DNA from 3 places in the Thalassotalea piscium genome. Region 1 is predicted to be linked to each of the others. Evidence: predicted binding sites of a transcription regulator. Region 1 holds the regulator's gene; each other region holds the start of a gene.
The links. Region 1 encodes sigma-54, which starts transcription at its own class of promoters, with help from an activator protein. Its sites were predicted from a motif close to GTTGGCACGNNNNTNGNNT; they were not measured.

Region 1 (7,771 bases):
TGAAACACCTTGGAAACTAAAAGCTAATGAAGGGACTCTATATAGTAATAATCGCGTACGGCTACAAAATCGCGTAACATTAACGGCAACAGATCAATCAAGCTTAATACAAGAAATTCATGGTCGGTATTTAGAGTTAGATCTTAATACTAATATTATTAGTTCTGAGCAAACTATTATGATTGAAGGGAAAGACTTCACCATATATGGTTCAGGACTAATTGTAGACTTAAATACAAAACAAATGACGTTGACTGAACATGTACAAACCATTTTTAAAAGTATTAAAAACTAGCCTTATTATAGTAGGCATGAGCTCAGCATTAGTTTCGACAAGTTATGCTGACAAATTAGACTTAAAAAAAGAAATTAATATCGATGCTTCTCGACAGGCTGCTGATTTAAAAAATAAAATATTTAGCTATATCGATAATGTTGTGATCACTCAAGGCACGTTACGGATCAAAGCTGATTTAGTACAGGTGATCACTGACACCGAAACCGACGAAAAAACATATATAGCCAAAGGCAATCCTGCAACCTTTTCTCAAAAGCTTGATGACGGTACGCCCATATACTTACAAGCTAATGAAATTAAATATCAGCCTAGCCAAAATATCGTAGTAATTTCTGGTAACGCAGAATTGCGCCAAGAAGGAAGCAAAGTCAGTGGCAGTATAATTACTTACAATTTTGTCACGGAACAAGTCAGTGCCGATAGCGATGCGGATAGTGATGAAAATAATCGAGTAAAAACTGTATTACAACCCAAAGCGTTGGATAAAAATTAACTTATGGAAATATCAACTCTTTGTGCCACAAGCTTAGCGAAAGCTTATAAAGGCCGTAAAGTAGTAAAAAATGTAAGCTTGCAGGTTCAAGAAGGGCAAATTGTCGGTTTACTTGGACCAAATGGCGCAGGTAAAACAACATCGTTTTACATGATTGTAGGGTTAGTGCCTAATGATAGTGGCAGTATAATACTCAACGATGAAGATATCACCTTACTCCCTATGCACGAACGCGCACGAAAAGGTATTGGTTATTTACCTCAAGAGGCCTCAATCTTTCGAAAACTCACTGTACACGACAATATAATGGCCATTTTACAAACACGAAAAGAACTTTCTGAGATTGAACGTCAAGAAAAGCTTGAACATTTATTAGAAGAGTTCAATATTAACCACATAAAAGACAATTTAGGTATGAGTCTTTCAGGTGGCGAGCGGCGTCGTGTAGAAATTGCCCGTGCCTTGGCTGCTGATCCTAAGTTTATTTTACTTGATGAGCCTTTTGCAGGCGTTGACCCTATTTCAGTAGGAGACATTAAAAAAATTATTCTACACTTAAAACAACGAGGCATTGGTATATTAATTACAGACCATAATGTACGTGAAACTTTAGATGTATGTGAACACGCTTATATTGTAAGTCATGGCGAATTGATCGCAGAAGGGGATTCAAATCAAATACTGGCCAACCAAACAGTAAGAGATGTATACCTTGGTGAGCAATTCACGCTATAGTATATTCAAACTATAGTATTAGTTAATGCGATAAACGTTATTAATAATTAAAGGAACATAAGTATTTCGATGCGCCCTAGTCTGCAGCTCCGAATTGGACAACAACTTACAATGACTCCACAGTTGCAACAAGCAATAAGATTGTTGCAACTGTCGACCTTGGATCTTCAACAAGAAATACAAGAAGCGTTAGACAGTAATCCATTATTAGAAGTTGATGAATCTTCAAATTCAGATCAGGAAAGTAGTACAGATAATTTCGATGATGCTTTTTCTGCCTCTACAACTGAAACAAGTACGACTGATAATAATGATGGCAGTGAAGACTCTACACCAACGATAGACGAAATATCCACTACTGAGGCAATGGACAAAAACGAGATCCCTGAAGAATTAAATATAGACACAACATGGGATGAAAGTTTTAGTGCCGGTGTATCAAATACAGGCGTAGGTGTTGCGAGCGAAGATTACACATATCAGGGCGAAACTGTCGATTCAATTCAAGACCACCTGCGTTGGCAAATGGACTTAACTCCCTTCTCTGATACAGACCGCGCGATTGCCACAGCGATCATAGATGCTATTGATGACGCTGGCTATTTAACTGTTTCAGCTGAAGAAATATTAGAAAGTGTAGGCGCTGACGATCTAGAGCTAGATGAAGTAGAAGCCGTTATTAAACGGATTAATATGTTCGACCCTATAGGTGTAGGTGCACGTAGCATTTCTGATTGTTTAATTATTCAGCTTAATCAATTTGACAAATCAACACCCTGGCTAGAAGAAAGCAAATTAGTATTACGCGAGCATATCGATTTACTTGGTAGTCGTGATTATCGACAATTAATGCGTAAAACTCGCTTAAAAGAAGATCAGCTCCGTGAGGTTATCCGCTTAATTCAAACATTAGATCCTCGCCCCGGTGACAGTGTCATTAAAGGTGAAGACCAATACGTTATTCCTGATGTTTCCGTTGAGAAAAAAAATGGTCGTTGGGTTGTTGAGCTCAATCCTGATACTGCGCCTAAATTGTCAGTAAACCAGCAATATGCCTCAATGGCACGCTCTATGAAGTCCTCAACTGATAGCCAATTTATTAGATCAAACTTGCAAGAAGCCAAATGGTTTATTAAAAGTTTAGAGAGCCGCAACGACACGTTATTAAAAGTGTCTAACTGTATCGTGCAGCGCCAGCAAGGCTTTTTTGAACATGGACCTGAAGCGATGCGCCCCATGGTGCTAAACGATGTTGCAGAAGCTGTAGATATGCATGAATCTACAATTTCTCGCGTAACAACACAAAAATATATGCACACTCCTCGAGGCATATTTGAACTTAAGTTTTTCTTCTCTAGCCATGTAAGTACCGAAAACGGTGGCGAGTGCTCATCAACTGCAATTAGAGCATTGATTAAAAAACTTGTGGCTGCAGAAATACCAGCTAAACCGCTAAGTGACAGCAAAATGGCTGAACTACTCGCAGAGCAGGGTATTAATGTTGCACGAAGAACAATTGCAAAATACCGAGAGTCTTTATCTATTCCCCCTTCTAATCAACGTAAAAGTTTACTTTAAGTAAACGCAACAATAAGGATTGAATGTTATGCAAATTAATCTTACAGGTCATCATGTTGAAATTACCGAGGCATTACGTGAAAGCGTAAATACAAAATTCGCAAAATTAGAAAGACATTTTGATCAAATTCATAATGTTTACGTGGTGTTAACAGTAGAAAAGAATAGTCAAATAGCGGAGGCAACCGTTAACCTTAGCGGAACAGAAGTACATGCTAAAGCCGATAACGCGGATATGTATACTTCAATAGATCGACTCGTCGATAAACTAGATCGCCAAATATTAAAATATAAAGGCAAAATAACTCAACATTAACGCTATAAAATATAGCTAAGTAAACCGGTATCATGAAGTTACTTGAACTACTTAGCTTGAACTGCACTTTATGTGCAGTTCAAGCCACAAGTAAAAAGCGAATACTAGAAGTTATCTGTGATGCAGCTTCTAACGAACTTAACGACTCATCAACTTATGAATTATTAACAAGTTTGATGGCACGAGAAAAAATGGGTTCAACAGGGATAGGTAATGGTATAGCCATTCCTCACGGCCGATTAACTAATTCAAACAAAACTGTCGCAATAGTTGCCACTAGTGAACAACCGATAGAGTTCGACGCGATAGATAATAGACCTGTTGATATTTTTATTGCATTATTTGTTCCTGAGCAACAATGCGAAGAACATTTAGTGACATTACAAAATATCGCAGAGCTGTTTACCGACAAACAGCTTTGCAAACAAATTCGAAAGAGTACTACTGCGCAAGAAATGTTTGATTTAATTAAACAAGCCAGTTAATTTTTTAACACTATAGCCATTGATAGATAAACACTATTATTGGCTACACATTTTGCCAAATAAGGCTGAAAAATGAAATTAACCATTGTGAGTGGTCGCTCAGGTTCAGGTAAAAGTGTCGCACTACGCGTACTTGAAGATTTAGGCTATTACTGTGTTGACAATATCCCCGTAAATTTACTACCGGCGTTAACACATACCGTAATAAATGATTATGAAACAGTCGCAGTCAGCTTAGATGTTCGAAACTTACCTAACGACCCAGCTGACGTTTCTGAAATACTTGATTACCTGCCCACAACTGTTGAACTAAATATTCTTTATTTAGATGCTGATGACTCTGATTTAATTAAACGCTTTAGCGAAACTCGCCGATTACACCCATTAATTAGACAAAACATTGCCTTAGATCAGGCACTAATTTTAGAGAAAAAGTTACTAGAGCCTATATCTAGTCGCGCTCATTTATACATAAATACCAGCCAGTTAACCCCTCACCAACTCGCAGATTTGGTAAGAGAGCGAATTTTAGGTAAAAAAACTGGCACTATGGTTGTTGTGTTTGAGTCATTCGGATTTAAGCACGGCGTACCTCAAGATGCAGACTATGTATTTGACGCTCGCTTTTTACCAAACCCTTTTTGGGAAAAGGAGCTTAAAACTTATACCGGGTTAGATCAGCCAGTCAAAGATTTCCTTTCATCTCAACCAATAGTGACTAAATTCGTCTGGCAAATAAACAGCTTTTTTATGACATGGCTACCCCACCTAGAGCGAAATAATCGTAGTTATGTCACCATTGCAATAGGCTGTACCGGTGGTAAGCACCGCTCCGTATTTATTGCTGAATTATTAGCAAACAATTTACGTAAAGAAAGAGCCGATGTTCAATCACGCCATCGCGATATCGATAAATCAACAACGTAAGAAATACAAATATTCATGGCCAAATATAACAAAAAGTTAATGATATCTAATAAGCTTGGCTTACATGCGAGAGCTGCCACTAAGTTAGCGCAATTAAGCCACAAGTTTGATGCTGAAGTAACCGTTACCTTAGCAGGAAAAGATGCTGACGCGAGCAGTATTATGGGATTAATGCTGCTTGCTGGCGCACAGGGTAAAGAAGTGACTATTACTACTGAAGGTGAAGATGCAGAAAAAGCATTAGCCGATGTATGCAAACTTTTTAATGATAAATTTGATGAGGATGAATAGCTTTATTTCAACTAGAAACTAAGGGCTTAAGGTAACACCCCCCTAGTAAAACCATAGCACTTACCAATACCACTCACACTCAGATAAAGCGAAATAATAGCTTCACAGACCTTAATAAAGCTGTAAATAACACTAAACAATTGATATTATTTAATTAAAGTCAAATATTACTTATACCATTTAAAATAAAGAAGCGGACACTTAGAGTAGCTAAGAGATCACTTTCATTTATAGGTTGGTATAACATACTGAGTCGATAATTACTTAACTTTTCATTTCGTTTTTAACGGCCCAAGGTAACGATATGCCGGAAGCTTTAGAGCAAGAATACAGTCATACTAAACTGCAGCAAGTTAACAAAGCACTTGAAAGCGGGATGTTTGTCTATGTCCGCAAATTACTGCAAAATATGCCTGCCTATGATCTTGCGCTAATTTTAGAATCTTCTCCAAGTAAAAGCCGTACAGTACTTTGGCAATTAATCGATCCTGATCACCATGGTGATGTCCTAGAAGAACTTAACGAAGAAGTTCGAAAAGGTATTCTTAAAAATATCCATCCTGAAAAATTAGCTGCTGTCGCAGAAGGAATGGATACAGATGATTTAGTTGAAGTACTAAGAACCCTACCTGATACTGTATACAATGAAGTAATTAAGTCCATGGACTCACAAGATCGTGGACGGGTTGAAGCCGCACTTTCTTATGCAGAAAATAGTGCTGGCGGTATTATGAATACCGACACTATAACCATCAGACCAGATGTAACAGTCGATGTGGTTTTACGTTATTTACGACTTAAAGGTGACTTACCAGAAGCAACAGATTCTTTTTATGTAGTTGACCGACAAGATCACTTTATTGGTTCTGTTTCACTTTCATCAATAGTTACGGCTCAGCCTGATGTTATTATTTCAACATTAATCGTAGAAGAAATACAAGCGGTACATGTTGACACCCCTGAAAGTGAAGTAGCGCAACTATTTGAACGTTACGATTGGTTTTCAGCCCCCGTTATTGATACAAATAAACACTTGCTTGGCCGTATTACCATCGATGACGTTATCGATGTCATTCGAGAAGAAGCCGAACATTCAATGATGAGTATGGCGGGTCTTGATGATGAAGCCGATACTTTTGCACCTGTCTTTAAAAGTACTAAACAGCGCTCAATTTGGTTAGGAGTTAATCTAATTACCGCATTATTTGCTGTTGCTGTTTCATCAATGTTCGAAGATATACTTGCCCAATTAGCCATTCTTGCTATTTTAAATACGTTAGTCCCCAGTATGGGGGGTGTTGCTGGCAATCAAACCTTAACACTTGTTATCAGAGGTATAGCGCTAGGACACATAGGTGAAAGCAACTCTCGTGCTTTACTTTATAAAGAGCTTGCCGTCGGCTTTTTAAACGGCATTATTTGGGCAGTATTGATTGCAGCTGTTGTTGCTATTTGGAAGCAAGATTTTATGTTAGGTGCGGTTATCGCTTTTGCAATGCTAATGAATATGACTGCTGCAGGGGTTGCAGGGGTTGCTATACCTTTACTACTTAAACGGATGAAAATTGATCCTGCCTTAGCAGGAAGTGTTATTTTAACAACCGTTACCGACGTAGTTGGTATTTTTGCCTTTTTAGGTACAGCAACACTGCTTTTAGGTTAACGAGTCAACAAAGTTGCTAATTCCCTGCAACTTGCATTTCAGCTAACAAAATAGAGCCCGTACGAATACTGCCATGCATATCAGTATCACTGCCAACGGCGACTAACTCAGTAAACATGTCTTTTAAATTACCTGCAATAGTAATTTCTGATACTGGGTATTGAATTACACCATTTTCAACCCAAAAACCTGCAGCACCACGAGAATAGTCACCATTGACCACATTAACTCCCTGCCCCATTAATTCAGTTACTAAAAGGCCTGTGCCTAATTGTTTTAACATTGCATTAAAGTCACCACCGTTTGCTGACACCAACCAGTTATGAATACCACCGGCATGGCCAGTTGTAGTAAGCCCTAACTTACGAGCAGAATAACTTGTTAATAAGTATGTTGCTAAGTTACCTTGCTCAATAATGTTGCGGTCGATAGTGGCAACACCCTCACTGTCAAATGAGCTACTCGCTAATGCAGACTTTATATGAGGGCGTTCATTAATTGTTAAAAAATCAGGAAAGATAGGTTTACCTAAAGCATCGAGTAAAAAAGACGATTTACGATATAAATTACCTCCGCTAATTGCGGCAATAAAATGTCCCCAAAACGTATTTGCGATATCAGCTCTAAACATAACAGGCACTTTACCCGTAGGTAATTTACGTGCGTTTAGTCGTGATAATGCTTCTTGAGCAGCTTTAGAACCTACATTTTTGGCTGAATCCATTAAGTCAAAGTGGCGATCAATGGTGTAAGCATAATCACGTTGCATATCATCATTTTCACTAGCAATAGCCACGCAACTTAAACTATGCCTAGAGCTAGGATAGCCTACTAACTGCCCATGGCTATTGCCATAGACTTTAAACCCTTCATAGCTTGCTAATGTTGCCCCATCAGAGTTAGTTATCCGCGGATCTACGTCTAAAGAAGCCATTTCACACTCTTTAGCAATCGCTATTGCATCATCAGTTGATAGCGCCTTTGG
Region 2 (7,771 bases), 300 kb from region 1:
GTTAAGTTTTAATTTGTTTTCAGTGGGGGCTACTCAAGAGGCAAAAAAACTGGCTGAAAAATCTGTAAGCGCAGATGAGCGTGCGCCTGTAGATGATGCTCGCAAAGGCATTTTAAAGTTAATGATGAATGACCCGTCAGGTGTTGAAAACTTAGAGTCGGCACTAAAAGCTAACCCTAAACTAGAAGGTGCCGAGCTTGCTATCGCTTATGCCGCGTTGCAGTCGGGCGATTATGAAAAAGCTTTTGAAGTAGCGCAAAAATGGCAAGAAAAACACCCAGAGGTTGCTGGCAGTTATAATATGTTAGCAGCAGTTTATATTGCTCAGCAAAAAAATGACTTAGCAAAGCAGTCATTACATACTAGCTTAGAAAAAGAAGCTAACAACCTTTTTGCATTAACTGAACTTGCAAAGCTTAACTTTACTGAAGGCAATAAAGCAGAAGCTGAAAAGTATGCACAACTGGCGGTAGACAACTACCCTGAAAGCCCTAAAGCATTGCGTTACTATTACGCTGCCAAGTCAGACGAACAGTCGTTAGAAAAAATTAAACAGGCTTATCAAAAAAATACCAATAATATTGAAATAAGTTTGCTGTATGTTGACGCCTTAATTAACGCTGGTAATTTAGCCGAAGCCCTTGTTATTTCTAACTCGGTTGACAGTTCCGTTAAAACACCGAAAAAAGCTTGGTTACAGCGTATTGCTATTCATAGAAGACAAGGTAATGAATTGCAATTTGTTACTACTATAGAAAAGTGGTTACAGGCTAATCCTTATCATATTGAACCTATTTTAATGATCTCTGATCATTATGTGAAACAAAGACAAGGTCAAAAAGCACTGCAATATATTGATAAGGCACTGTCTGATCATCATAAAGATAACTTGGCCTTAAAAGTGGTTAAAATTCAATTGCTTTTAGACAACGCTAAACTTTATGAAGCAAAAAAACTGTATGAAGATAAACAGTTTGAGCTTGTAAAACCTGAGTTACAGTCTGGTTTAGAAGGGCGCATTGCCTTACTTGAAAAAAACTATGTTAAGGCGGTAGAGAAGTTAGCACCGTTTTATCAAGCTTATCCTACTAGCCAAAATGCTATTTTACTTTCGGTTGCTTATAAAGAAAATAACCAAGAAGCAAAATCTCAACAGTTGCTGAGTAACCATTTATTGAAAAATGATAAAGATGACAGAGCACGTATGATGTTAGCTAATAGCTATATTGGTACTGACCACAATAAAGCGATTGTTGAGTATGAACGTTTAGTAGAAACACAAAAAGAAAACGTGGTTGTTTTAAATAACCTTGCTTGGTTGACCATGGATAAAGGGCAAATAGAAAAAGCGCTTGAATATTCTAAAGCTGCTTATGAAAAAGCGCCTGAGCTTGCCAGTGTTGTTGATACGCGCGGTATGGTGTTGTACAAGGCCGGAAAAAATGCTGAAGCGTGGAAGCGCTTATCTGAAGCATATAAGTTGTCGAAGGGTAACGATACAGCAATAGCATTGAACTACGCTGAAGTATTAATTGCTAATAAACGTAATGACGATGCGTTAAAAGTATTAAACTCAATAAATGTTAAAAATAGCGCAGATATGAATAGAAAGAAGCAGTTGGCTGCGCAAGTACAATAATAAGTTTTAACAAGACATAAAACAAAGGATGGCATATGTACTTAATAAAAAAAGGTAAAAAAGTAATACCTTTATTGGTTGCTGCTGCTTTAGCAGTAGGCTGTAGCGGACAAAAAACTGATGAAGAATATATCTCGCTGGCAAAAACTTCATTAGCGCAGGGCGAAGTTAACGCCGCAATTATTAACTTAAAGAATTTATTGAGTGCTAATGCTCAAAGTGCTGAAGGTCGATTCTTACTAGGTAAGTCTTACTTAACACTGGGGTTGTGGATTTCAGCAGGAAAAGAATTAGAGTTAGCGTACAAAAGTGGCTACGACCCAACCGCGGTAATTCCTTTACTTGCTAAAGCTTATTATCATTTAGGTGATATAGCCGGTTTAGAAGAATTAGTGGCTCAACTCGATTTGTTACCTGAAGAAACTCAAACGATATTAAAAACCTTTGTCGCGATAACCTATATTAAAGAGCAAGATTTAGAGCAAGGCATTATTTATTTATACGATGTGGTTGAAGTTGACTACGACTCTAAATATACCGAGTTAAGCAAAGCCTGGAAGCTCGGTATGGACAAAGAAATAGCGCAAGCAATTTCGGTTATCGACAATATATTGGCTGAATTTCCTAACTTTGCTGAAGCAATTGAGTATAAAGCTTATTTACACTTTAAAGCGCAAGATATGGCGTTGTCTGCCGAATATTTTGGTCGTTATATTGCTATTCACCCTCAAGCTCATGAATTACGCATGATGTATGCAATTGCATTGGTATACTCTGAGCAGTATGAAAAGGCGGAAGAGCAAGCAGATATGTTATTGCGCCCAATGCCGAAAAACCCTAAGTTGAATCAAATTAAAGCACAAACACGCTTTGCCTTAAATGATTATGAGCAAGCTAAACAATTCGCAGAAGTCGCTATTAGAAGTGACAATAAACTGGTGCTTTCAAAAGTTATTGCGGGTATTAGTGCTTATCAATTGAAACAGTTAGAAGTGGCTTATTCGCATTTAAATTCTGTAAGTTCGCAGTTAAGTTATCAACACCCTGCTAAAAAACTGCTTAATGCCCTGAAATTTCAATTAGGTTATGAAGACGATGTTTTAGCTGAAATGTTAAACATGCCTAGTGAAAATGTTGATGTAGAGCTTTTAGGTGCTTCAGCTAACGAGCTATTTAAACTAGGTAAAGTTGAAGCAGCAAACTCGTTGTTAGAAAAAGCGGCGGGCACTGCACCTGAAAATGCTGATATTTTGTATCAACAAGGTTTACTTAAAATGTTTAGCGATGATGATTCAGCGGCACTGTTTTTTGAAAAAGCATTAGAGAAAAACCCTGAATTAGAAACAGCTATGTCAATGTTGTTATTAGAGCGATTAAAAGCTGGCGATTACAATAAGGCGTTTGAAATAGCCGACAATGTTGCACAGAAAAACCCAGAGCTAGCGTTAACCTTTAAAGGGTTAATATACGCACGTAAAGGCGAGCTTGATAACGCAAAGGCTGAGTTTGAAAAAGCCTTAGTTATTAATAAAAACAATGCTGGCGTTTATTTTAAATTAGGCCAAGTGTATGAGTTAGAAAAAGATACCGGGTCAGCCCTTATTCAGTACCAAAAAGCACTTAATGCTAATTTAAATTATTCACTTGTGGTGTCGTCATTATTGAACATAGGTAGAAATAACGAATATAAAGAAAATGTTCAAGCTTACTTTGAGCAGTTAGTTGATGAAAATTCAGCTGAGCCTATTGTGTACACCTATCTAGCCGCGTTTTACATTGTTAGAAACGAGCTAGATGTTGCTAATTCAGTGTTGAATAATGGTCTTGAGTCTGTGCCTAATAATTTTCAGTTATTAATGTTAAAAGGTAAAGTACTCGCTAATAGTAAACATTATGATGAAGCCATAGCTAATTTTAATAAAGCGTTGGAGCAAAATGCCTTTAGCCCAACAACATTAGTTGCAAAGGCGAATGTTTTAACCCTAAAAGGTAATTATGCAGAGGCGATTGAAGCGCAAAAAAGTGCTATAGAGCTTATACCTAATTCTACAGAGTACAAAGTGGGTTTAGCAGATCTTTATATTAAAAATAGAGAGTTGCCTGCGGCATCTAAAATATTAAATAACATACAGTTGGCTGGTAAAGGTAATGTGTTTGTTGAACGCCTATTAGGTAAAGTAGCTTTTTTAAGTAATGATTTTACTAAGGCCCACACTATATTAAAGAACGTGGCAAAAACAATTAACACTGAAGATGTTATTTTTGAACTTGCCACCTCTTTACAGCAATTACAGCGTTCTGCCGATGCGTTAAATACTATTGAGCGCTATAAGTCTGAAGTTCAGGCTATAACCTCTTTAGACTTGTTATTAAAACATGCAGAGTTGCTTGAAAAGGATAAACCTGAGCAGGCATTAGACATTTACACGTTTATTTTAACTAAAAGCGATCGTCATTTTGCTATGCTTAATAATGCCGCTATGGTTAATTTGCAGTTAGGTAATAATAAGCAAGCACATGAGTTGGCAAAAGAGGCATTTGGTAAAGCCGCTAGTAATAATGCAATTGTGAATACATATGGTTTAACGCTATTAGCGGTAAACGATAATAAAAATGCTGAAAAGTATTTAAAGCAAGCGTTTGAAGCTAATGATAAAAGTGCTAACTATAAAGTACATTACGCTCAGGCACTATTGGCTAATAGTAAAATGTCAGAAGCAAAAACACTGATGCTGGATATTAACAGACAAGAATTGAACGCATTTACTTTGCCAAGGTATGATGCCTTAGTTAAAGCACTTGGCTTATAAATTAATACCTGTTATTAGTGTCAGAAAATTTTACAGATCAATTAGTTTGATATAAGGTCATATGATTAAGTGGTTGTATTTATTGGTTTTTGCGGACTTGGCATGCAGAGTGCATTATACAGGACAGAACTTAAACGGAGATTATAAAATGAAAAATTTAATTACAGCAGCGCTAGTATCACTAGCATTTGCAGGAACAGCAGCAGCAGACAATATCTACATCAACAATGGTGTTGATTACGGCGGAAATAACGCAGACACAGCAGCTGGTAACACTACTACTGGTTGGAAGCACAGCCTTGCACTTACTTATGAGTCAAACTCTGTAGTACAAGATCTTGATAACAACGGAGCACTTTCAGTTGGTGATACTATTGTTTCATCAGGTGGCATGATTGGCTCAGCGTTATTAGGTAACAACAGCGTTACAGCTTTGAAAACTGCTGAATTTGGTGGTACTGGTCCAAGTAATAATGGCTACGGAGCAAACTGGGCAATAAGCTTCCGTTTTAATGACCTTATGGGTACATACGACGGTACTGACTTTAACTATACTTCAGGCAACATTGATTGGTTCTTATTAGACTCAACAAATGGCTTTGGTACAGAAGTACACTTATTTACTACTACTGTTACAAACCATACTTATACCTCTGGTAACCAAGTATTTTCTGGTAACATTGGTAACTTTGGTACTGACACAGTAAATGGCGTTGCTGCTGGTGATATTTTTAATATCGCTTACGGTAATACTTCAATGAGCTTTGAGCAGTATGCAACTCAATTTGTAGATACAGTTCGTTTTCGTATTGACCAAAATACTGATAAGCCAAATGTAACTGGTTATGATGCTAACAAAGGTGAAATTTATGTTTCTGGTAAGCATGACGGTTCATTAGAGTTTGCTGTTCCAGAGCCTACTACTCTTGCTATCTTAGGTTTAGGTTTATTAGGTTTCGCTGGCGCGTCACGTCGTAAGTCTTAATCTTAAACAGATTTAATAAAAACCGCCGAAAGGCGGTTTTTTTATGCCTAAAATTTAAAAATATCTGATGGGCTGAAGCCCAACCTACAAAAAAATATAATCTATCACTATTGTAGGTCGGCCTTTAGGCCGTCAGAAATAAGCTATGCTTAGATAATAATATTAACTCATCGTAATATTTGATGGCTGAACGAACCTTCAAAACAAAAAATACAATCTATGGCTATTGTAGGTCGGCCTTTAGGCCGTCAGAAATAAGCTATGCTTATATAAAAATATTAACTCATCGTAATATTTGATGGGCTTAAGCCCAACCTACAAAAATAAATATAACCTATCACTATTGTAGGTCGGCCTTTAGGCCGTCAGAAATAAGCTATGCTTATATAATAATATTAACTCATCGTAATATTTGATGGGCTTAAGCCCAACCTACAAAACAAAATATAATCTATCACTATTGTAGGTCGGCCTTTAGGCCGTCAGAAATAAGCTATGCTTAGATAAAAATATTAACTCATCGTAATATTTGATGGGCTGAAGCCCAACCTACAAAAAAAATATAATCTATGGCTATTGTAGGTCGGCCTTTAGGCCGTCAGAAATAAGCTATGCTTATATAATAATATTAACTCATCGTAATATTTGATGGGCTGAAGCCCAACCTACAAAAAAAATACAATCTATGGCTATTGTAGGTCGGCCTTTAGGCCGTCAGAAATAAGCTATGCTTATATAATAATATTAACTCATCGTAATATTTGATGGGCTTAAGCCCAACCTACAAAACAAAATATAATCTATCACTATTGTAGGTCGGCCTTTAGGCCGTCAGAAATAAGCTATGCTTATATAATAATATTAACTCATCGTAATATTTGATGGGCTTAAGCCCAACCTACAAAACAAATACAATCTATGGCTATTGTAGGTCGGCCTTTAGGCCGTCAGAAATAAGCTATGCTTATATAATAATATTAACTCATCGTAATATTTGATGGCTGAACGAACCTTCAAAACAAAAAATATAATCTATCACTATTGTAGGTCGGCCTTTAGGCCGTCAGAAATAAGCTATGCTTATATAATAATATTAACTCATCGTAATATTTGATGGGCTGAAGCCCAACCTACAAAAAAAATACAATCTATGGCTATTGTAGGTCGGCCTTTAGGCCGTCAGAAATAAGCTATGCTTAGATAAAAATATTAACTCATCGTAATATTTGATGGGCTTATCGGTAATTGCTCCTGCATTACCCTACTACCGCCATCCATGGCGGCAAAGCCCAACCTACAAAAAAAATACAATCTATGGCTATTGTAGGTCGGCCTTTAGGCCGTCAGAAATAAGCTATGCTTATATAAAAATATTAACTCATCGTAATATTTGATGGGCAAAGCCCAACCTACAAAAAAAATACAATCTATGGCTATTGTAGGTCGGCCTTTAGGCCGTCAGAAATAAGCTATGCTTATATAATAATATTAACTCATCGTAATATTTGATGGGCTTATCGGTAATTGCTCCTGCATTACCCTACTACCGCCGTCCATGGCGGCAAAGCCCAACCTACAAAAATAAATATAACCTATCACTATTGTAGGTCGGCCTTTAGGCCGTCAGAAATAAGCTATGCTTATATAATAATATTAACTCATCGTAATATTTGATGGGCTTAAGCCCAACCTACAAAAAAAATACAATCTATGGCTATTGTAGGTCGGCCTTTAGGCCGTCGATAAAGATATTTGATTTGAATATATGATTTGAATATTTGATGGGCTTATCGGTAATTGCTCCTGCATTACCCTACTACCGCCATCCATGGCGGCAAAGCCCAACCTACAAAACAAATACAATCTATCACTATTGTAGGTCGGCCTTTAGGCCGTCAGAAAGTTTAAAAAGGAGTACGCTATGTCATGGAGTGACTTACGAAAAGGAAGATATTCACATGAGCAAGGTGAATACTTTGTAACCTTTAACACTCACAATAAAGAACCTATTTTTAACGACTTCAACTTCGCCTGTTTGTTTTCTCAACAATTAGCACTTAACCAAGCTAAGTATAATTGTACATGGCTAACTTGGGTTTTAATGCCTGATCATTTTCATGGTTTGTTAAGACTAGAGCCAAAAGGCGCGAGTTTGTCTGAAGTTGTTGGCGGTTTAAAAGGAAGTACGAGCTTGATTATTAATAAAAAGCGCAAACGGCAAGGTAAATTTTGGCAAGCTTCTTTTTATGATAGGGCTTTACGTTTGGAAGGTGATAGGAAAAATATTGCAAGGTATATTGTGGCCAATCCATTAAGAAGAAAGTTAGTGAATAATAT
Region 3 (7,771 bases), 1.8 Mb from region 1:
GCAGCTTGTAGTGATGATAAAGCTGAAAACGCAGGTGAAAAAGTAGACAACGCAATAGCTAATACTAAAGATGCTGCAAAAGATGCTGGTGACAACTTAAAAGACGCCGCTGAAAGTGCAAAAGACAAAGTTAAAGATTTAGCAACAGATACTGGCAATGCTATTGAAGATGCCTGTGAAAAAGCTAAAGACAAACTTGATGTAAAAGATACTGATTGTTAAACACTAGTGCCAAACAATAGATATTATACCTAGAGGGTATATACCTAGTGAATTAAGTCATTTTAGTAAAAGACTAAAATCATTTAATTCACATTATTTTCATTACTTTAAGTTAAAATTAATTGAATAAATTAAACAATAAGGAAAGAAAATGAAAAACATGATCATGCTATTCGCAGCACTGCTAACTAGTATTTTACCAGTAACTACATTAGCAGGAACAGTAAGTTCTGCTTCAGTTATTGAGCAACAACGATCTGCTATCACCAAGCAACAAATATTATCAATGGTTGAAACAGATAAAGTGCAACAGCAATTAGTAGCGTTAGGTGTAAGCCCTGATGATGCAAAGCAACGTATCAATAACCTAACCAATGCCGAATTAGCATCGTTAAATAACCAAATTAACGATGCCCCAGCAGGCAGTGGTGTTGTTGGAACAATATTTACAGTGCTTCTTGTGGTTGCTGTGCTTGATTTATTAGGCGTTACTGATGCTTATTCGTTCATCGACCCTATTTAAATTAGCCAATAAAGTAATAAAGGTTGGCATTATAGCCAGCCTTTTTTCTCTGCTTGGTTGTGCCACCCCACCACAAACATTGCAGCTTGTTGAGCACGCGCCAACCAACATACCTGCTAAAGTAAATATTCAAGGCGTTCCTTTTTACCCTCAACAAGCCTATTATTGTGGGCCAACCACGCTTGCTGAGGTGTTTGAATACAATGGCGTAAAACAAACACCAGAACAAATTGCTCCGCAACTATTTATCCCAAAAAGGCAAGGTAGTTTACAGCTAGAAATGGTTGCTGCCATTAGACAACAAGGGTTTCTTGCTTACGCTAAACGTGGTTCATTAACAGAGTTAATGGATCTAGTTAACCAAAACATCCCAGTTATTGTGTTGCAGAACCTAGGCCTTTCTTGGTATCCATTATGGCATTATGCTGTTGTTAAAGGTTATGACTTACACACCCATGAGTTTATTCTTCATTCTGCTGACATTGAAAATCGCAGGGTATCAATGCAAGTATTTGAACGCACATGGCAACGGGCAAGCTTTTGGTTTGTTGCAGCGTTAACACCAACACAAAGCACAACACCTCTAGATGACTTTACTTATATTAGTGCCGCTCAAGATTTAATATCAACAGGGCAAGCGTTGGCTGCAATACCTTATTTACACAATGCCATTAAGGCTTGGCCAAATAACTGGTTAAGTTACTTTTTACTTGCCAATTATTATTTAGAGAAAGACGAAAACAAAAGCAGTAATTTAACCAAGGCTATTTTTTGGTTTGATCAGGGCATTAGCAATGGACAAAAGCAAAGCCATTATTTAAATAACTATGCTTATGCACGCTTTAAAAACGGTCAGATTGAAGAGGCAAAAATTCTCATTAATAAGGCTGTAACTCTGTCACCGACAGATGAAAACATATTAGCAACACAAAAAGAAATTTTTGCTACGAATAATTAACAATACCATTAATCTCAATAACTATGCGATCATTTATACTGGCTAAAAAATCAACTACTGCGTTATTTATTTAATAATTATCGCTACAAGGATGTAGCTTATGCAGACAATGCAAGCATAATTGCCCTGAACAACTAGTTATGAAAATAAACGCCTTGTATTTGACTGTTTTTCTTATGCATAAAATAGATAACTTAATTAATGAAACTGGTATAAAAACTAAAAGTTAAGAGCAATAAACAAAGGAAAAATTTATGCTACCTATTACCGATACAACGATAAGAACCCTATTTGCAAAAGTATTTGCTTTTATCTTCTTTGGATTAGCAGCAGCCATTATATTTTCATTAATTAACACCATATTGCAAGGAGTAATTAACGGCACCGAAATAATGCAAATATTTATTAGCAGCATTAACACCGGCATTATTGCTCTTGCTGTGTTTGAATTGGCGTTAGTGATCAACCAGGAATACACCAACCGTGATGAAACAAAAGATGTTATTGCCAGCTTAAGAAGAACCATTCCAAGGTTTATAGGCACCGTATGTATAGCGCTTTCAATTGAAGGGTTAATTATGGTGATAAAATACAGTCAACTCGACTTAGCAGGAAATTTATATTATCCAGTTGCTATTATCTCAAGCACTGCACTTTTATTAGCATCTCTTGGGCTATTTCTCCACTTAACAAAAGACCAATAAATAACATTCAACTGCAACATTTGAACTAACTAACCTGAGTTCTGGATAAGCTAAGCACGTCAATGTCACGATTTTTGCGCGTATCTGCGTTGTTAGGTACGCAAACTTGCCTTGATTCACTCAACACTTATAACATTGATATATAACTACATAAGCAATACGGTTTTTTATAATAAGCAATTGAAAAATATAACTTTATCTGTATTGGTCGTACATCCGTTATCCAGAGCACAGGTTAACTAACTTCGTTAAGTATACAATCGCGAGCCTAATTGAAATCACGTAATAAGTTTTGTAGCATTGCCTATTAAACTATTTTACATTATCAACGAAAGGATGCTTAATGATGAAAAATCAAATTAGCTATGGTTTAATATTAATCGCTTCAGTGTTTCTTTATAGCTGTGGTGGCAGTTCTGACAGCGAACAACCAACAACACCACCAACACCTCCTATTCCACCAACAACAATAGTTAACACAGAATTAAATGACTCTGTTACTGTTAGCCATTTATATCTAGACGGAGAAGCCCAGCTCGCCGCTACAACACAAAGCTTGCTTTGGCGAGCCAACGCTGATGCTCAGTGGCAAGATCGCTCTCCAAGCTCAAGTGGAATAAAAGCATTAGCAATAATTTCTCAAGGACATTATATAGCTGCAGTTCAAACTGATGAAGCAGCTCCATATTCTAAGCCTTCACCGCTGTATATTACCCAAGATAGTGGCCAAAATTGGCAACTGATCAACCATAATTTTGGCGGTGACGAATTTAGTACTATTAATAATATTGTCTATGACCAAGTGAATAACCAACTGTATGCAGTGGGCGATACCTCTTTTGCTGTTGCAAATAGTGCAGCAGAAAACTGGACGCTATTAGATGGAGCTTGGGATGGAATAGCATCTGGTTTAGCACTAATTTTACCTCATCCATCTCAACAATTTATCTGGTTTGGTGGACAAGGGCCAATTGAAAATGGTCACTTAAATCGTTATTCAATTGTCGACGGCAGCGTGACGACTTGGACTGACTTGCTGCCAAATCCATCCGTTTTTAAAGGAGGATTGATCCACCCAACCGACAATAAAACTGTTTTAGTGGGCGGCGAAGGAGGTATAGTAATCAGCCGTGATAACGGCACAAACTGGGAGCAACCATTGGGCGATGTTGACCACCATTTTTATTGGGACATTGTTATTGATGATATTGGTAATCTATACAGCGCCAGCTTTAACAAAGGAGGAGCAGAGCAGCCATTAAAAGTACTTTGCAGTAGTGATAACGGGGTTACTTGGAACAGTAACGATTTTTCAAAAGAAGTCAGTAAAGGTGGCGTTAAAAGTTTATTAATGTTGCAAACTAATACAGAAAACCTACTTTATTTAGGCCTTTGGGATAATGGTATAAAATCAATTAATACCGCTAACATAAACTGCGGTTAACCTAGAGTCTTTTATTGCCTAATGAAGATAAATTAACGGCTCTAAACCAATGTTTAGTTGGATTTAGAGCCGTTGGTTTTAGCGTTGTTAATTTAATTGCTAGTTACTTGCTCAAGCTAAATAAACAACAGAGTAGCGTGTAGTTAACTATTGCTAACAGTTAACTTGTTAACTACTTTTTTAACGTCATTCGTATTTTTAGCAATAGCAACAGCAAGTTGTTTTTCACTATCAGATTGCACTTCACCCGTTAACACTACAGTGCCTTCAGTCACTTCAACCTCTATGTCTGTACCATTAACTTCAGACTCAACCAATAACTTAGTCTTTACTACTGTTTCAACTTTTGAGTCCATTAATGCGGTCATTACTGAGTCATCATCAGCGTTTTTATTGCTTAGTACGGTTAATTTATTATCAACAGATTTAACCCCATCTAAACTTTCAACCAACTCTTGCGCTAATGCTTTATCAACTTTACTGTCTACTTTCCCTGTTAACGTAACAACGCCTTGGTGAACGTCAGTATTTATGTCAAAAGAGTTTAAATTGCCATTCAACAGTATGGTACTTTCGGCTTTACCGTCAATCCATGCATCTTTAGATTTATCTTTCCAAGTGTTTTCAGCATAGGCTGCAGTTGAACCTACGGTTAATACTGTAGCAATAATGATAGAACCAATTGAATATTTCATAATCTTCTCCTTTTGAATGAATCATACTTATTAATGCCACTTCCATGCCAAAGCCTAACCTATTGAAAAATAAAGGCAAAAATATAAAAGCATACTTTGATCAATTAGAAACTTACCTTTTTTACATGCAAATAATGTAAAAAGTACATGATGTATAAACAACACTTACCATTAAAAAGCAAAAAGGCTCATTATTTAAATGAGCCTTTGTAAATGAGCCTTTGTAAGGTAGGTAGTACTACGCTTGTTTAACATCTGCCTTAGTCACATATTTCCTCAGTAAAACAGGAAGCGTGGTGATGTCGGTGAGTAAAGCAACTATCATTGCAACACTCGTTAGTAAACCAAACAGCATGCTAGGTACAAAGTTAGAAAACACTAGGGTACCAAAACCAATAACAATGACAGTTGTGGTATAAATTAACGCATAACCTACCGATAAGTTAGTACGCTTTACCCACTGGTCTTGACTATCATGGTTACCTTTAATTTCTTCTAAATAACGATGAATATAATGAATGGTATCGTCCATTGAAATTCCCATAGCAACAGCAGCAATAGTAATGGTCATTAAATCGAGCGGAATTGAAAACAATCCTAAAACTCCCATTATTACTAAAGTAGTTATAAAATTAGGTACTAATGCGATTACTGCAACTTTAAGCGATGAAAATATAATCATTAACGTAGTGGCCATAGCACCGTATACAATTAAAATAGTAAGCACCTGAGAGTTAACCAAACGAGAAAGCACATCTTGGTAAAGAATGAATAGGCCTGTTAGCGTGTACTCTTGCTTTTTAATGCCCATTGCAGATAACTCTTGATGAATTTCTTTCAGTAAATCCGCCCTATTTAATGTTTTGGTGCTGTCTTGTACACGCATAGAAATTCGTATTTGATTGTCTTTTTCAGAAAAGTAAGCACCAAATAATTGTTGTTGTAAGTCAGTATCTAAACTTTTATATAGAGCTGTTAGTTCGTATTCTGTTAGTGGCTTACCATTGACAACTTGAGCAATGCGGGTAAAGTCGGCAATCGAGGTAATAACGCCAATAGCTTGTTGCTTAGCAAGCATATTTTGTATAGCAGTTACCGTTTGAACTGTGCTTGCCGATATGATCAAATTAGGCTTAATTTGTTCTTCAGGAATTTCAAGCAGTACATCAAATGGTGTTGAACCACCAAATTCTTGATCAATAAAGGTTAGCTCTTTTCTAACATCTGTAGACTCGCTGAAGTAATTTAAAAAGCTATTCTCAGCTGTAAGCTGTGTACAACCAAACACGCCCACTAGCGATATTAAAGCCGAGATCACCATAATCTTTTTAGGCTGATTTATAACTAGGCTTGCAGTTGCTTGCATGCCCCGTTCAATTTGGTGGTGTTGTTTAACATACGATTGCTTATTGAATATGGCGTATAAGAGTGCTGGAAAAAACACTAAGCTGACTATGAAGCTAACAAACATTGCAACTACCATCATCCAGCCAAAGCTAATTACGGGCTGAACACCGCTAAATACTAACGAGCCAAAGCCAATTGCGGTAGTTAATCCAGCATAAAAACAAGGCTTTATTTTTTGTTTTATTGTCGCTAAAACCAACTTTTTATGTGTCCAATCGTTATGTTTACTAACTAATTCTTGGTAATGCACAATCAGGTGAATTATCATTGCTAACGATAAAATAATTTGTAGCGCAAACACATTCGCTGAAATTACCGTTACTTTAAAATCAAGCGCGGCTAATAAACCTATTGTCATCACCACACTGGTTGCGCAACATATAATTGGCAGTAATACCCAGCTCACTTGCCTGAATAAAAACCATAACAACGCAATAACCACGATAATAATTAACGCGCCAAACAATACTAAGTCGCTTTCGATAATCTTTATTAATTCATAAGATAATAAATTATTACCCCCTAAATAAAACTCACCTACTTGTTTATGCGGCGTTAAAATAGATCGAATTTGTTCAATTTCATTAATACGCGTTTGCTCTAAACTTTTGTTAAGTACTTGCTGCTTTTGCTTTAACTGGTCAACAGCCTGTTGTTCTTGCCTGGTTAGTTCTCTCGTTAACAAGTGGCGTTTGATCTCAATAATATCGTTGTTAATTTTTTCTAATGCAGGATCAGACTTAAATACCACCTGTAACGACAGCGCGCTTTGTGCTTTATTGATTAATAGTCCTTCGTACAACGGGTGTTGCTTTAAACTTAACGATAATGTTTTTTCATCGAATTTTTCGTTTTCCCAAGTTAACTTTTCAACATCGGCAGTTACTGTGTCTGCCGCTGTAAAAATGGGCATATTAGCAATACTGTTAACCTGCTTAACTCGTGATATATTCTCAATTTCACGTCCGATAGTAGACACTGTGTTCATGTTGGTGTTTGAGAATAATTGACTGCTATTGGGTTTGAATGCAATTAAAATAAATTCTTCAGAGCCGTAACGCTGATCAGCCAGCTGCGTTAAAATATAATGCTGGTTATTATCAACAAGTAAGGTATCTGCTGAAGCATCGATTTCAAACTTCTGCGCTTGCCACGCAAGTAAACCTGTTAGTAAGGTGAATATAAAACAAATAAGGTAAGCCCATGGCGTCATATTTTTGTTAATCATGTTTATTCTACCACTTGATTACTAACCGAAACCGATTGAACAGGCGACTGCTTTTGCTTTTCAGTTTTAAACACTTCGTTTCGACGCTCTTGTCCATCACGCTGTAAACTTTGCATGTATAAGTTTCGAGTAAACTCATAAGAATTATCCACGCCATTGAGTACACGCGGATATTTTGCCAAAATAGGAATTTGTGCTTGTATACCATCAGTTAATAATAACTGCTGGGCCGCTTTCTCATCGCTAATAAAATTTAATGGATGTGCTAAGTAATTAAACGACAATGATGCGGTATCTCGTAAGTCTGACGGACCAAGAAGCGGTAATACTATATATGCACCATGCCCTACACCATAACTTGCAAGCGTTTCACCAAAAGTAGTTTTGTCTCGCGTTAACTCCATCATACTATTAGCGGGGTCGAATAAACCTAATAAGCCTATTGTAGAGTTCATTAGTACCCGAGCTAGACTCTTTCCTGATTTTACCACCTCACCTTGTAATAAGTGATTTACCGCGTACAGTGGCTCACGTAAATTATAAAAAAAGTTTCGAATACTGTTATCTACTGGCTTGGGTACGACTTTTTG

Region 2: the regulator sigma-54 is predicted to act here: its motif matches at 4,546-4,564, upstream of QUD79_RS01170 (PEP-CTERM sorting domain-containing protein).
Region 3: the regulator sigma-54 is predicted to act here: its motif matches at 4,580-4,598, upstream of QUD79_RS10560 (BON domain-containing protein).

Annotation. Positions count from the first base shown of each region.
Region 1 covers NZ_AP027362.1:586,137-593,907, reverse strand. Annotated here, with positions in the region: gene lptC (LPS export ABC transporter periplasmic protein LptC) at 1-295, shown strand, start outside; gene lptA (lipopolysaccharide transport periplasmic protein LptA) at 312-791, shown strand; gene lptB (LPS export ABC transporter ATP-binding protein) at 801-1,526, shown strand; gene QUD79_RS02520 (RNA polymerase factor sigma-54) at 1,596-3,104, shown strand; gene hpf (ribosome hibernation promoting factor) at 3,133-3,420, shown strand; gene ptsN (PTS IIA-like nitrogen regulatory protein PtsN) at 3,453-3,905, shown strand; gene rapZ (RNase adapter RapZ) at 3,978-4,832, shown strand; gene QUD79_RS02500 (HPr family phosphocarrier protein) at 4,848-5,123, shown strand; gene mgtE (magnesium transporter) at 5,428-6,786, shown strand; gene pmbA (metalloprotease PmbA) at 6,803-7,771, opposite strand, start outside.
Region 2 covers NZ_AP027362.1:286,833-294,603, forward strand. Annotated here, with positions in the region: gene prsT (XrtA/PEP-CTERM system TPR-repeat protein PrsT) at 1-1,639, shown strand, start outside; gene prsT (XrtA/PEP-CTERM system TPR-repeat protein PrsT) at 1,675-4,449, shown strand; gene QUD79_RS01170 (PEP-CTERM sorting domain-containing protein) at 4,598-5,434, shown strand; gene QUD79_RS01175 (REP-associated tyrosine transposase) at 7,356-7,771, shown strand, end outside.
Region 3 covers NZ_AP027362.1:2,430,248-2,438,018, forward strand. Annotated here, with positions in the region: gene QUD79_RS10535 (hypothetical protein) at 1-222, shown strand, start outside; gene QUD79_RS10540 (PA2779 family protein) at 374-745, shown strand; gene QUD79_RS10545 (PA2778 family cysteine peptidase) at 717-1,703, shown strand; gene QUD79_RS10550 (hypothetical protein) at 1,958-2,407, shown strand; gene QUD79_RS10555 (WD40/YVTN/BNR-like repeat-containing protein) at 2,751-3,851, shown strand; gene QUD79_RS10560 (BON domain-containing protein) at 3,995-4,546, opposite strand; gene QUD79_RS10565 (efflux RND transporter permease subunit) at 4,785-7,181, opposite strand; gene QUD79_RS10570 (MlaA family lipoprotein) at 7,184-7,771, opposite strand, start outside.